Chlorobaculum tepidum TLS: one gene and its partner. The protein of the gene in region 1 interacts with the protein of each later gene in a pairwise test. Links are inferred from orthologs where the notes say so. Each region holds a gene or a part of one and is shown on either strand. Other genes may lie near its edges.

Evidence for each region.
Region 2: the proteins of mtgA (region 1) and AYT24_RS00200 interact in binary tests that used the Escherichia coli proteins (3 or more experiments, as listed by UniProt). The link is inferred for Chlorobaculum tepidum TLS from one-to-one orthologs.

Annotation. Positions count from the first base shown.
Region 1 is NC_002932.3:1,915,213-1,923,872, forward strand. The notes cover bases 5,721-8,660. They hold mtgA (monofunctional biosynthetic peptidoglycan transglycosylase), read right to left. Parts: upstream 7,657-8,660; coding sequence 6,784-7,656; downstream 5,721-6,783. Other genes in these bases: AYT24_RS09135 (Glu/Leu/Phe/Val family dehydrogenase), read left to right, coding at 5,721-6,275; rd (rubredoxin), read left to right, coding at 6,584-6,745; AYT24_RS09150 (cytochrome c), read left to right, coding at 7,843-8,277; mutL (DNA mismatch repair endonuclease MutL), read right to left, coding at 8,570-8,660. In the rest of the region: AYT24_RS09115 (indolepyruvate ferredoxin oxidoreductase subunit alpha), read right to left, coding at 1-396; AYT24_RS09120 (photosystem I reaction center subunit IX), read right to left, coding at 485-2,680; dapF (diaminopimelate epimerase), read left to right, coding at 3,028-3,822; amrS (AmmeMemoRadiSam system radical SAM enzyme), read left to right, coding at 4,022-4,900; more of AYT24_RS09135, read left to right, coding at 5,019-5,720. UniProt on the Escherichia coli protein: Peptidoglycan polymerase that catalyzes glycan chain elongation from lipid-linked precursors. May play a role in peptidoglycan assembly during cell division in collaboration with other cell division proteins.
Region 2 is NC_002932.3:35,873-40,739, reverse strand. The notes cover bases 9-2,939. They hold AYT24_RS00200 (penicillin-binding transpeptidase domain-containing protein), read left to right. Parts: upstream 9-461; coding sequence 462-2,417; downstream 2,418-2,939. Other genes in these bases: AYT24_RS00195 (UDP-N-acetylmuramoyl-L-alanyl-D-glutamate--2,6-diaminopimelate ligase), read left to right, coding at 2,417-2,939; AYT24_RS00205 (hypothetical protein), read left to right, coding at 54-434. Outside these bases: more of AYT24_RS00195, read left to right, coding at 2,940-3,943; murF (UDP-N-acetylmuramoyl-tripeptide--D-alanyl-D-alanine ligase), read left to right, coding at 3,968-4,867. UniProt on the Escherichia coli protein: Essential cell division protein that catalyzes cross-linking of the peptidoglycan cell wall at the division septum. Required for localization of FtsN.

The DNA of each region.
Region 1 (8,660 bases):
ATGCTTCTTGGCTTTCGGAGCAGCTTTGGCTACCGGAGCACCCGGCGCAGCTTTTGCCGCGGGAGCTGCAGGAGCACCTTTGGGAGCCGGCGCGCCTTTAGCGGCCGGTGCTGCCGGTTTCGGAGGCGGCACCGCTTTCGGCTTGACATATGGAAGCGCAGACTCCTGACGAACACCGGAACGCCCAAGAGTCACCCCCAGCGAAGCAAGCCTTGGCTTCCCTGCTTGTTTTGCGGCGGAGGCGCCAGTTTTTGCGGCTGGTGCTCCTGCCTTCGGTGCAACTGGCCCTTTTGGTGCAGCAGGTGCTCCGGCTTTCGGAGCCGCCGGAGCGCCTTTCGGCGGAACTTTCGCTCCCGGAGCTGGTGCCTGGTTTTTATTTTCAACAGGTTCGGCCATACAAACCCCCCTCTCTAAAATTGTTTTACGTGGTAAACGTTATTGCTCAAGATGGCCGAAGGGGCATAAGCCCCTTCGTACCGAAATGTTACGCAATCATTTTCATCAGCGTATCGACCAGCTGGGCCAGCATCTGCTGTCCGGAAACCGCTGCATGGCTGACGGGAGGCGGCAACGGAGAGTTGGTCTGATAAAACCCGTTGGCAAGGAACAGGAAGACGAGCATGAAAGTACCGCCAAAGTACAGGAAGGTACCGGCAAGCTTGGAATCCGAAATGGTCAGTACCGGGAATCGGAAGTTAACGTCCCTGTTAAGGAACTTCTTGCCCAACCAGCGGATAGTGCGGGTCTGGATGTCAGCACCTTCGAGACGCGAACCACGATCCTCGAACCACACAGCAAAGCTGATGAACCACACCAGGTGACCGATCATAAGAATGGTCGAGAGGTGCGAGCTGGAGAAGATCGTCACGGTCTCTGTCCAGAAGTAGTAGAAGATACCCGATGTGTAGTGATGATGCAGGTGGGCAATCGAATCCCAAGCCTTTGCATCAGCAGCAGGCACACCGTACATCATCGACGCGATCCACGCGCCATCGATGTACCAGCAGACTGCCGAGAGACCTTTGATACCCCAGAGCATGGCGAACCAGAGCTGGTCCTGAATAGAGACACCGCAAGTACCACCATAGACAGGGCCAAGGCACGGGAAAGAGTAAGAGTTCTTCTTCAGTCCCAAGTCATCCCACAGCGGAGAGGTATGAGCGAAGAAAGCGATACGAACCAGAGCGATCAGCGAGAAGAGCGAACCTGCCGTGATAACGTGAGCCATCACCCAGTCATTGATGCTCGGATCGGCGAACATCCACTGGAAAATCGGCAGCGGCTTGAGCCAGTAGAACGACATCGTGATGTTGGTGCCGAAAATGTTCAGCTCACAGATGGTGTTCCAGACAATAACAGCATAAACCGAAAGCATGGTCGCGAAGCAAAGCGCCATGACGGTACCAAGAATCTTGACCTGAACTTCCTGATCACGCCCCTTGGTGATCCAGATCGACTTGATCTGGTTGTACATACCGTTGAGCTGGATCTTGAGGAGATACTGACCACCATGATATACGCCCGCAAAGACATAGAGCACACCACAAATAATGTGGTTGAAGACAATCAGGTTGGTGACAACCCTTGCCATGCCAAACGCCTCGCCGCTCTTGGGCAGAATGGCATAGGCAGGGAAGTCGGCAAACTCCTTCGCACCAGAGATAACCTTACCGCCCTGCTCGACAAAGTTGAAGCTGACACGATTGAACGGTTCGCCATAGAGGTAGAAGACCAGCTTGTCGAGTTCCTTGTAGTACGGAGCGAATGACGGCTGCTGGAAAGCCACGAAAGCAATACAGCCAAGCGCAATGTTGATGTAGCCGATAGCGGTCAGGTGAACCGAAAAGGCGGCTTTCATGTCATCGTTGAGGTGAATAGCCGCATTCGGAGGGTTGTTCCACCAGTAAATGCCGAGAGCGAAGAAGATCACGGCAAAGACGAACGACATGAAGGTCTCGGAGTTGATCGTCTGGAAATCCGGAATCGGAGCGAAACCGAGAATAGCCCACATTACGATTCCCCAGCCAAGGAAGAGAAGCGACATGTACACGGCGTGTGGCCCAAGAGCCTCTTTGTACGACTTTGCACTGGTGCCGTTGAAAACCACATCACCAAACTTGCCGAGGAAACGGAAATCGCGGAAGTTACCGCAACGGCCAGTGAAGGGGTTCGTCAGATTGTGCGTCCAGTGACGCCATCCTCCAAAAATGAGCACAGAACCGACAAGGAAATGGAAGGCTGCCCATCCGAGAAGCCTTGCACCAGCAGCCTCGAGGTCGGCAGTCTTGGTGCTGTAGGTGTCGATGCCGAGCGAAACCATTCTCGGCTTGATGGTCAGGTAGAACCAGTTGTCATGGAAACCCGGAGCGCCCCAGGGAAAAACCTGGATTCCCGAGATGTAGTAGATCCCCATGATGAAGCCCAGAACACCGAGCAAGGCAAGATGGCCACCAACCACCTGCTCATCATCGAGCTTTTCGGTATCAAAGATCTGGTACCACTTCGTTGAGCGTGTTTCCGTTCGCTGAAACAGAAAACGTCTCATTTTGGCGGCATCCTGTTCTTTAATGACCGATGCTCCGCCTGGCGCGCCATTTGCCTTCGGAGCTGGTGCGTTCCCTTTGGGAGGAGGCACTGTCCCCTTCGGCTTGACCCCTGCGGGTTTCACTTGTTCAGCCATTGTATGTTCTCCTTTGTTTGAACGTATTTTCAGGTTGAAGAAACCGAAAAAACCGGCAACCTTTTTCCCGTCTATGCGGTCAACGCTGTGTCACGGCACGGTAACCGGCGACGAACAATTGACATAGAGAGATTCCCGGAAAAAACATTTTTGCAGTCTGGCTCAAGAAAAGGTACCCTGCAACAGTAGCAAATAAAATAAGAAAATTTCTTTAATAAGAAAGTTTTTTGCCCGCTGGCTCCGCAATCAACAGTATTTGAAAAGTAAAATCAAACAACTTCATTTTCCATGTTAATATCGGGTAAAACTAATATTTTACTGAAAACTGACCTTCAAAAAAAAGAGACATGCACATCGATTTCACCAAAATGTCGGGAGCTGGCAACGACTTCATCGTCATCGACAACCGTCAGGGATTGTTTAACCTGACCCATGAGCAGGTGCGCGCCATGTGCACCCGCAGAACCGGCATCGGAGCTGACGGATTGATCCTTCTCGAAACTTCAGAAACCGCCGACTTCAGGATGAACTACCATAATGCAGATGGCTTTCCGGGCACAATGTGCGGCAACGGCGGTCGATGCGCTGTCTGGTTTGCCCACCTCATCGGCATCCGGCCAACAGGGAAACACTACCGTTTCGAAGCCGGCCCGAGCACATACGAAGCTGAAGTGACCGGCGAGGAGTCGGTCAGACTGCACATGCTTCCACCATCGGATTTCAGGGATGGATTGCAAGCCGGTGCTTGGAACTGCCATTTCGTCGATACCGGTTCGCCGCACGCCATCGCTTACGTCAACAACCTTGACCAGCTCGATGTATTGACCGAAGGCGGAAACATCCGCCACAACAAGGAATTGTTCCCTGATGGCACCAACGTCAACTTCCTTGAAATCACCGCTCCGGATGCGCTCAGCATCAGAACGTTCGAGCGAGGCGTCGAGGATGAAACCCTCGCCTGCGGCACCGGCACCGTAGCCGCAGCCTTGATGAGCTTCCGGCTGGGCAAGGTTACGTCGTCACTTGTCAGGGTAAAGGTCAAAAGCGGCGAAACACTGATGGTGGGATTCAATGAAATGATGGACGAGATATACCTTGAAGGCCCAGCCCGAGCAGTTTACCGGGGAACCATCACGCTGTAAGCCCGTCTTACAGTTAGTTTGTCGGCGGCGGGATAGGCTGTCTTGCCTGAACGTACAGACTCCGTCAACCATGCATGTGGCAAACTTTTATCATGTGGCCCCAGACGGGGTGCTTCAGTGCGACCTCTGCCGTCACTACTGCCGCATCAGACCGGGGCGGACTGGCTTGTGCCGTGTGAGGTAAAACATAGACGGCCAGCTGGTCTCGCTCTCTTACGGCCGGGCGATCTCGCTGGCCGCCGATCCGGTGGAGAAAAAGCCGCTCTACCATTTCATGCCTGGCACCATGACCTGGTCGTTCGGCACGCCCGGTTGCAACTTCAAATGCGCCAACCGCCAGAACTGGGCGATCAGCCAGATGGGCCAGGACAAATCGATTCCGCTGGCCACGCCCGAGGCGATTGTCCGCAATGCCATGAACACCGGATGCTCCTCGATCTCCTGCACCTACACCGAACCGACCATCTTCGCCGAATATGCGCTCGACGTCATGCAACTTGCGCGGCAGACAGGTCTCCGGAACATCTGGATCAGCAACGGCTACCTGTCGCCGTTGTGCCTCAAAACTGTCACCCCCTGGCTCGACGCAATCAACGTTGGTCTGCAGTCGATGGACGACGCATTTTACCGGCGCGTCTGCGGCGCACGGCTCGATCCGGTGCTCGACAGTCTCCGGCTGATTCAGGAAAGCGGCATGCACCTCGAAATCACTACTCTCGTCATTCCCGGCCATTCAAGCGATCCAGCCATGCTCGAACGGCTCGCCGGATTCATCGCGCACGACCTCGGAACCGGGGTGCCCTGGCATATCATCCCGTTTTATCCGGAGATTTCATGGAAAATGCAGGACACTCCGCCAACTCCGGCTGAGTCGATTGAACAAGCGTTTGAGATCGGGCGAAAAGCCGGATTGTCATTCATCTATGCGGGCAACGCACATAGCGATACCTTTTGCGACCAATGCAGCGCCAGACTGGTCGGAAGAAAAGCGAGCCCTTTTGGTGACTACCGGATAGAGCGATTCGACACCGGCGGCCGATGCCCTGTATGCCATGCCCCGTCACCGATGCGCGATTGACCGGACAACTTTTCGTGAATCCTGAAATTTTTTCAATCTCTCGAACACTCCCCTCATGCAGTCATCGAACGATCATCCCCAGCCAGCCACGGAGCCATTCGTGCTTGACAACTGCTCAATGGCCGGACTTACCAAAGAAAATCCTTTCGACATCGCCCGCCGCCAGCTCGATGCTGCCGCTGGAATCATCGGTCTTGACGCCGAAGTGCTCGAACTGCTGCGCTGGCCGATGCGGGAAATGCATGTCACCATTCCGGTCAAAATGGACGACGGAGCGGTACGCGCTTTTCACGGCTTCAGGGTGCAGTACAACGACGCACGTGGCCCCAACAAGGGGGGCATCCGCTTTCATCCCGACGAAACTATCGACACGGTCCGGGCGCTTGCAGCATGGATGACCTGGAAAACCGCCGTCATGGACATTCCGCTCGGCGGCGCCAAAGGGGGCGTTATCTGCAATCCGAAAACGATGTCGCCCGGCGAACTCGAACGGCTGTCGCGCAGCTACATCCGGCAGGTCGGCCGCCTGCTCGACCTCGAAAAGGATGTGCCTGCACCCGACGTTTACACCACGCCACAGATCATGGCCTGGATGGCTGACGAATACTCTTTCATGCAGGGGCACAACGATTTCGGCGTCATTACCGGCAAACCGCTGGCGCTCGGCGGATCGCTCGGGCGCGGCGACGCGACGGCGCGGGGAGGCATTATCTGCATCCGTGAAGCCGCGAAGATGCTCGGCATCAATCTGCGCGGGAAACCCGCCGCCATCAACGGCTTCGGCAACGCCGGAGCCTTCGCCCACAAGCTCGCCGTCGAGCTGCTCGGCATGAAAGTGGTGGCCGTCTCCGACTCGAAAGGCAGCATTTACAACCCGGATGGATTCGATCATCAAGCCCTCATGGAGTACAAAAAGCAACACGGATCGGTCGCCGATTTTCCCGGCTCCACGCCGCTGACCGACGCCGGACTGCTGGAACTGGATGTGACCGTGCTCATACCGGCGGCCCTTGAAGATGAAATTTCCTGCCGCAACGCGCGGAACATCCAGGCGAAAATCGTCGCCGAACTGGCCAACGGTCCGACCACCCCGGAAGCTGACAAAATTTTGCACGAGCGCGGCGTCTATCTCATTCCCGACCTGCTCTGCAACGCGGGTGGCGTAACCGTCTCCTATTTCGAAATGGTACAGAACGCCAGTGGATGGTACTGGGAAGAGGAGGTCGTACATCGCCAGCTCGAAAAGAAAATGGCCGCCGCAATCAAAGCCGTGCATCAGGCCGCCGTGCAGTACAGCGTCGATAACCGCACAGCAGCCATGATCGTGGCGATTCGCCGCGTGGCCGAGGCGATGAAGCTGCGTGGCTGGGTGTGAGGCTCAGAATGCGAATTGCAAGTGCCGGACAGGCCGTCCGGCACTTTGCGTTCATGACCGGAATACCGCCGGTGGGGAGTTTCACCCCGCCCTGAGAATTCGCTTCAGGGAAAAGCCCGAAGCAGCGGCAAGATAGTAACGAATTCAAACGCGCCAAAACCTCCGCGGCACCTCCAAAAAAAGTGAACTTTTTATTTCACTCGAGACTTTACTTGACTATTGATTGATGATATGACCAAAGATGAGGCATCAGTCTGAACGTCAAGGCTTTTGTTTCCATTAAACCTTATCCAAAAGGAGATAAAGTTATGCAGAAATGGGTTTGTGTCCCCTGCGGCTATGAATACGATCCGGCAGACGGCGATCCGGAAAACGGTATCGAGCCAGGAACGGCTTTCGAAGATCTTCCGGAAGACTGGGTCTGCCCCGTGTGCGGCGTAGACAAGTCTTTCTTCGAACCGGTTTCCTGACCCCTTACCGATTTCACGCTTCAGTCCGGCAAAGTCCTTTATTTGCCGGACTGGGTGTTTTCAGACGTATCTTCAGCGGCCGGTTCCGGTGTTGATTCCTGCTTGATGCTGTCAGGCTGAGAAGCCTGGTGGATCAGTTGTTCCGGTACGCCGACCACGATTGAATCCGGCGGTTGAACGACCGGTGCATCGGGAGCGGTCATCACTTCACTGTAATCCGGGACCACAAGCCCTCGCCTCACCATGATGGCGTAGATGTGTTTGGCGCGCGCCTTCACAAAACGCGAAGAGCCGGTTGGCGGATAGAGAATCGGGTTCGGAAGTGCCGCCGCCAACCTCGCCGACTGGCTGGCCGTCAGTTGTGATGCTCTGACGCCGTAATAGTGCCGGGCAGCCGCCTCGATACCAAAAATCCCGTCTCCCCACTCGGCTACGTTGACGTAGATTTCCAGAATCCGTCGCTTTGACAGCGTCTGTTCTATCCGCCAGGTCAGAATCGCCTCTTTGATCTTTCTCAAAGGATTTTTCGATGGGGAGAGATACAGGTTTTTGGCAAGCTGCTGACTGATGGTGCTGGCTCCAAATTTGAACTCACCAGCCTTGATATTCTTTTCAATCGCACCCTCCATAGCCTCGAAATCGAACCCCTCATGATGCCAGAAGTTGTTATCCTCCGAAATGAGCACCGCCTTTATCAGCGAGGGAGAGACCCGCTTCAGCGGCACCCAGCGCTGCTCGATGGTTTTATCGCGCCCTTCGCTGCGCCATTCGGCCTCGCGATACTCCATGAAGGCGGTTTTTCCGGGATTGGTGTGAACCAGCCGGGAAACATCGGGCACAAAGAAATAGCGGCCAACATCGACCGCCAGCAACAGAAGAATAAACAGAACGATGTTTCTGAGAAATTTCATGGGGATAACTACGATTCCAGTTGATATGCCGCGCTTTTCCTGAACATACGGTTTTATGGGCGCGGAAAAAACGGCTCTCGCCATGAACGGGTTTTGGCGCGGGTTTTTCCTTTTTTTAACTACCTTTAAACGGGTTAAAGAATCTCTTCGTTGCCCGTATGTGAAACCCATGATTATGTACAAGCCATGAAACACTCAAACAAAACGTTCGGCGTCGTCCTTGCCATCGGCATGGGCGTGCTGTCAACCGGAACTCTTCCGGCAAACGCCTCGGCGGCGGTGGACGGTAAGATTGTCTTCGACAAAAATTGCAGCGTTTGTCACTCGATCGCCCCACCGCCAAAATCGGCTCCTCCCATTCTGCCCATCTCCGCCCGCTACCATCAGCGCTTTTCATCGCGCGCCAAAGGCATTAAATACATGGCTGACTTCATAAAGTCACCGTCAAAAGAGAAAGTGCTTGCCGACCAGCAGGCGATCACCCGCTTCGGTCTGATGCCACCGGTGCCGCTCAACGCCGAAGAGCTGAACGCCGTGGCCGCATGGGTTTGGGATCAAAACACGGGCGGCAACTGGGGACCAGGCCGTGGCGCACGACAGGGAAACGGTTACCAGCGCTGAGCAATTGCCGTCAAAACCGGCCAACAAAAAAAGCAGCAGGTGCGACCCTGCTGCTTTCTCCCGCCTGAACAGCCTCATTATGAGTGGTGAGGAGTACCCTTGGGCAGACTCGAACTGCCGACCAACAGTTTAGGAAACTGCTGCTCTATCCACTGAGCTACAAGGGTATCATTGCTCTGGGCGGAAATCTACGAACTTATTTTTCAGGAAACAAACCTCTGAAAAGAGGCCCTCGGCTTTTTTCATATCTTTTTTGATCCACGATGTCCGCAACATTCGCGGCTAACCGCTCCTATGTTCTTCCGAACATGCGGTCGAGTTCGCCGAGTGAAAGCCTTATGATCACCGGACGACCGTGCGGACAGACATAGGGCATCCGGGTG
Region 2 (4,867 bases), 1.9 Mb from region 1 along the record:
CCGGTTTCGTTGGCAGGCCGGGCAAAATTTTGGGGAAGGAGGACGGGAGCAACATGGCAAGCTATGAGCTTGGTGTCGTCGATGTGAGGGAGCGGCGGCCATTCGGCTTCGATCCGGAGCCATTTCGCAAAGCATCACCACAGGCGAATTCGCCCGAAATTTTCGATATAGACTCACTCTTGCGCCTGAGAACGTTCGTTTACCTCCTCTTGGGGACTGTGCTGTTTCTGGTGCAGATCAACAATACCCTGGCGATCAATGACCTGGCCAAGCGCAACGAACGCTTGCGGGAACAGCTCAGGATCAGTACCAGCATCTCGACTGCTGAAAAGCTAAAGAGCCGGGAGCTTCAGAGCATCCGGTACATCTCCGGTTATGCCAAAAATCTCGGACTCGACTCCTCATTCATTCCTCCGGTCGAGATTGAACCCTGACAGCACCCCTCTTTTATCGAAGAATGCATGAACCAGGCGAGAACAACACCGGAGAACCACCGCGGCACCAGCGACCATGAATTCAGCCTGCGCCTTGGCATTATGGTTGCGCTCATGCTGCTGTTTTGCCTGGCGATCGTCTCGAAGCTGCTGGGCATCCAGGTGTTCGATGTCAAAAAATACCGAGCGAAAGCGAGCCGGCAATACGAGACGATCGTAACCGAAAAAGCCCGGCGGGGGCGCATTCTCGACCGTTACGGTCGTCCGCTTGCCGAGAGCGTCGAGAGCATCTCTTTCTACGCCGATCCGGAGCAGGTGAACGATGCCGGCGCTACAGCAAAACTGTTTGCGAACACCTTCGGCAAGAGCCGCGACTACTATCTCGATCTGCTTCGCAAGAACAAGCGTTTTGTCTGGCTGGAGCGCAACGTGCCGGTATCGCAGGCCGCGAAACTGATGAGTCTCAAAATCAAGGGTGTAGGGTTCCGGCGCGAGCAGCATCGCTACTACCTGAACGTGGCCGCCCAGCTCATCGGCCTGACCGATCGCGACAACAAGGGGATCAGCGGACTCGAAAAGAGCTTCGAAAGCCAGCTCAGCGGACGCGACGGCGTGCGGATTTTTCAGCGCTCGGCAACCGGCGAACGCTATCCGGCTCCCGACGCCGATCAGGTGCAGCCCCTTGCAGGCAATGATGTGACGCTGACCATCGACGCCGATGTGCAGGGGATCCTTGAAGAGGAGATTGCACAGGCGGTCAAGGAGTTCAAGGCCAGTGGCGCGATGGGCATCATCATGGATGTCCGGACGGGTGAAATCATCGCGATGGCCAACTACCCCACTTTCGATCTGAACCGCAGGAGCGGGCTGACCGCCGATCAAATGCGCAATCGTGCCGTTACCGATATGTTTGAGCCGGGCTCGACCTTCAAGATCGTCATGGCCTCGGCGGCCACCGAGGCGCTCGGCTGGAGGGCGGAAACACCGGTGGACGGCCACGGCGGGTCGATCACCATCTACGGCAAGCAGGTGCGGGATCACGAACCGTTCGGAGCGATGAACTTCCAGAAGGCGATCACCGAGTCGAGCAACGTCGTCGCGGCGAGCACCGCCATGCGGGTCGGAGCCACGACCTTTTACCGCTACGCCCACGCCCTCGGCTTTGGCCAGAAAACCGGCGTCGGCCTCATCGGCGAATCGGGCGGATTTCTCAAGCCGGTTTCGCGCTGGGGCAAAATGACGCTGCCGTGGATGGGATACGGCTATCAGGTGATGGCCACGCCACTCCAGGTGCTTCAGGCCTACGCAACGCTCGCCAACGACGGCGTGCGCATGAGACCCTTCATCATCAAAAGAGTGAGCGGGCCTGACGGCAAGACCATCGAAGAGACCAGGCCGCTGAAGGTGGTGCAGGCGCTGAAGCCGGAAACGGCCCATTACATGGCGCGGGAATATTTCCGCGCGGTGGTCGAAAAGGGCACCGGCATGTCGGCGAAAATCGAGGGAATTCCGGTCGCCGGAAAGACCGGCACGGCCCAGAAGCTGCACAACGGCAGCTATCAAGGGTGGCGCTACTACGTAGCGTCGTTCGTTGGATTTTTCCCTTACGACAATCCTCAGTATGCTGCGATTATCGTTGTCGATGAGCCGCAGACAGCGTATTATGCGTCAGCCGTGGCGGCTCCGGTTTTTTCGAGGGTCTGCGGCCGCGCGGTAGCCTGCTCTCTGGAGATGCAGAAACGGCTGAGCATGAAATCCCCCGAAAAGGAGCTGCTTGACCGCGTTTCGACAGTGGTTGTTCCAGAGCTGAAAGGATTGCGTGAGAGCGAAGCCGCCAAGCTACTTGAATGGAACGGCTTGAAGCTGGAACCATCGGGGAGCAGCGGCGGCAGCGTGACCTCGCAGAGCATCGCGCCCGGCACGAAGGTACAGAAAGAAACAACGGTCAGGGTTCGCCTGGCGAAAAGGGTTCAGAACAAGTAATGAAGGAAATCCGCGAAGGAGCGCCGGGTGCGCAGCTCGACGACCTGGTCGCCGCTCTCGGCGCGCTGGCTGAACGCCGGGGCGGCGACGGAGCGCGAGCCGTCATCACGGGCGTGACCTGCGACTCGCGGGCGGTCACGCCGGGTGCGCTCTTCGTGGCGGTGCGTGGCCTCGTCGCCGACGGCCACCACTTCATCGGCGCGGCCATCGAAGCGGGCGCGGTGGCGGTGGCGTGCGAAGAGCTTCCGGCTGCGTACAGCGATTCGGTCACCTGGCTCGTCGTGCCGGACGCCCGAAAGGCGCTCGCCGAACTCTCGAAAGCCTTTTACGGCAACGCTTCGGACAAGCTCATGCTCATCGGCGTAACCGGCACCAACGGCAAGACCACCACCGCGCGGCTCGTCACCTCGATGCTCAACGCATCGGGCGTCGCCGCCGGATACATCGGCACCGGCCTCTGCCGCATCGGCAATCACGACATTCCGCTCGAACGCACCACTCCCGAGCCGAACAGGCTTCACGATCTTTTCCGCCAGATGGTCGATGCCGGATGCCGGGCGGCGGTGATGGAGGTCTCCTCCCACTCACTGGTGCTCGACAGAGTGCATGGCCTCTTCTTCCGCGCCGCCGTCTTCACCAACCTCACGCCGGAGCACCTCGACTTTCACGAAACGATGGAGGAGTACGCCGAAGCCAAGCGCCTGCTCTTCGACCAGCTCAACGCCGAGGGCTTCGCCGTCATCAACGCCGACGATCCCCGTGCGGAGTTCATGGCCGCCAGGCTTGCGCCGGAGCGCGTTTTCTGCTGCTCGACCGGCGATAATACATCGCTCTGCGATCCGGCTCGTCGCTTCCATGCGGTCATCACCGCTTCGACGGTCGAAGGCTCGAAAGCCGATGTCACGTTTGACGGACAGTCGATGGCGATGCAGGTTCCTCTGCCGGGCGCGTACAACGTGATGAACATGCTCGAAGCGTTCACGGTCGGCGTCGGCCTCGGCATCGATCCCGCTACCGCGCTTCGCAGCCTCGCCGCCGCCGATGCGATCGCGGGCCGAATGGAGCGCATCTGGAGCCGCGACCGCAGCCGCTGCGCCGTGGTCGATTACGCTCACACGCCTGACGCCTTGCAAAAGGCGCTCGAAGCCCTGCGCGCGGTGACGCCTGCCGACGCGAAGCTCGCGGTGGTCTTTGGCTGTGGTGGCAACCGCGACCGGCAGAAGCGCCCCGAAATGGGCCGCATCGCCGCCGAACTGGCCGACAGGGTGATTCTCACTTCCGACAATCCACGGGACGAAAATCCGGAAGCGATTCTCGACGAGGTCGAGGCAGGCATGGCGGGCCGGGTGCATCTACGCATCGCCGACCGTGCCGAGGCGATCCGCCGGGCGGTCGAGCAGCTCGGTGCGGGCGATATTCTGCTGGTGGCAGGAAAAGGGCACGAAGCGTATCAGGAGATCAGGGGCGTGAAGCACCACTTTTCCGACCGCGAGTGTCTGGAGGCATGTTTTGCGCAAATGAAATGAGTTAACGGAAGTCAGGGAGTGAAGATGAAAGGAGCGCTGATGTTCAGCGATTTCGAGCGGGCGGGAACCGTCGTGGCCCGTGACGTTGGCGAGGGGTACCGGCTCGACGATCCGGTGGTGGTAATCGATTCTCGCAAGGCGGTCGATGGCGCAGTGTTCGTCGCGCTGCCGGGAGAGCGCACCGACGGGCACCGCTTCGTCGGCGAGGTGTTCGCCAACGGTGCGTCGTGGGCCGTGGTGTCGCGCGAATGGTTCGTCGAAAAGGGCGCGGAGCATCAGGGCGACGACCGCCGTTTTCTCGTCGCCGACGATCCGGTCAAGGCGTTCCAGCAGCTCGCCGCCGCCTACCGGGAGCGCTTCGACATTCCGGTAATCGGCATCGGCGGCAGCAACGGCAAGACCACCACCAAGGAGATGCTTGCCGCCGTGCTCTCGACCAGCTTCAACGTCCTCGTCACGCAGGGCAACTACAACAACCACCTCGGCGTGCCGCTGACGCTCTTGCAGATGCGCCGCGACACCGAAGTGGCCGTGATCGAGATGGGCATCAACCATCCCGGCGAAATGGAGTTCCTCTCTTCGCTTGCCAAACCGACACACGGCCTGTTGACCAACATCGGCCACGAGCATCTCGAATTTTTCGGCTCCCTCGACGGGGTCGCCGATGCCGAGGCGGCGCTCTTCCGCTACCTCGAAGCGCACGGCGGAACAGCGTTCGTCAATCTCGACGATCACCGCCTCGCCGCTGCAGGAGCGAGTCTGTCACGCAAGACCGGCTACGGAGCGCAGCCGGGAGCGGGCCGCGCGTGGTGGGCCGAACAGATCGGCGCGGACCGGGTGGGCCGCGTTTCGTTCACGCTCTGCTCCGAATCCGGCGTTCACCAGCCAGTGGCGATGCAGTTTGTCGGGCGACACAACGTCATC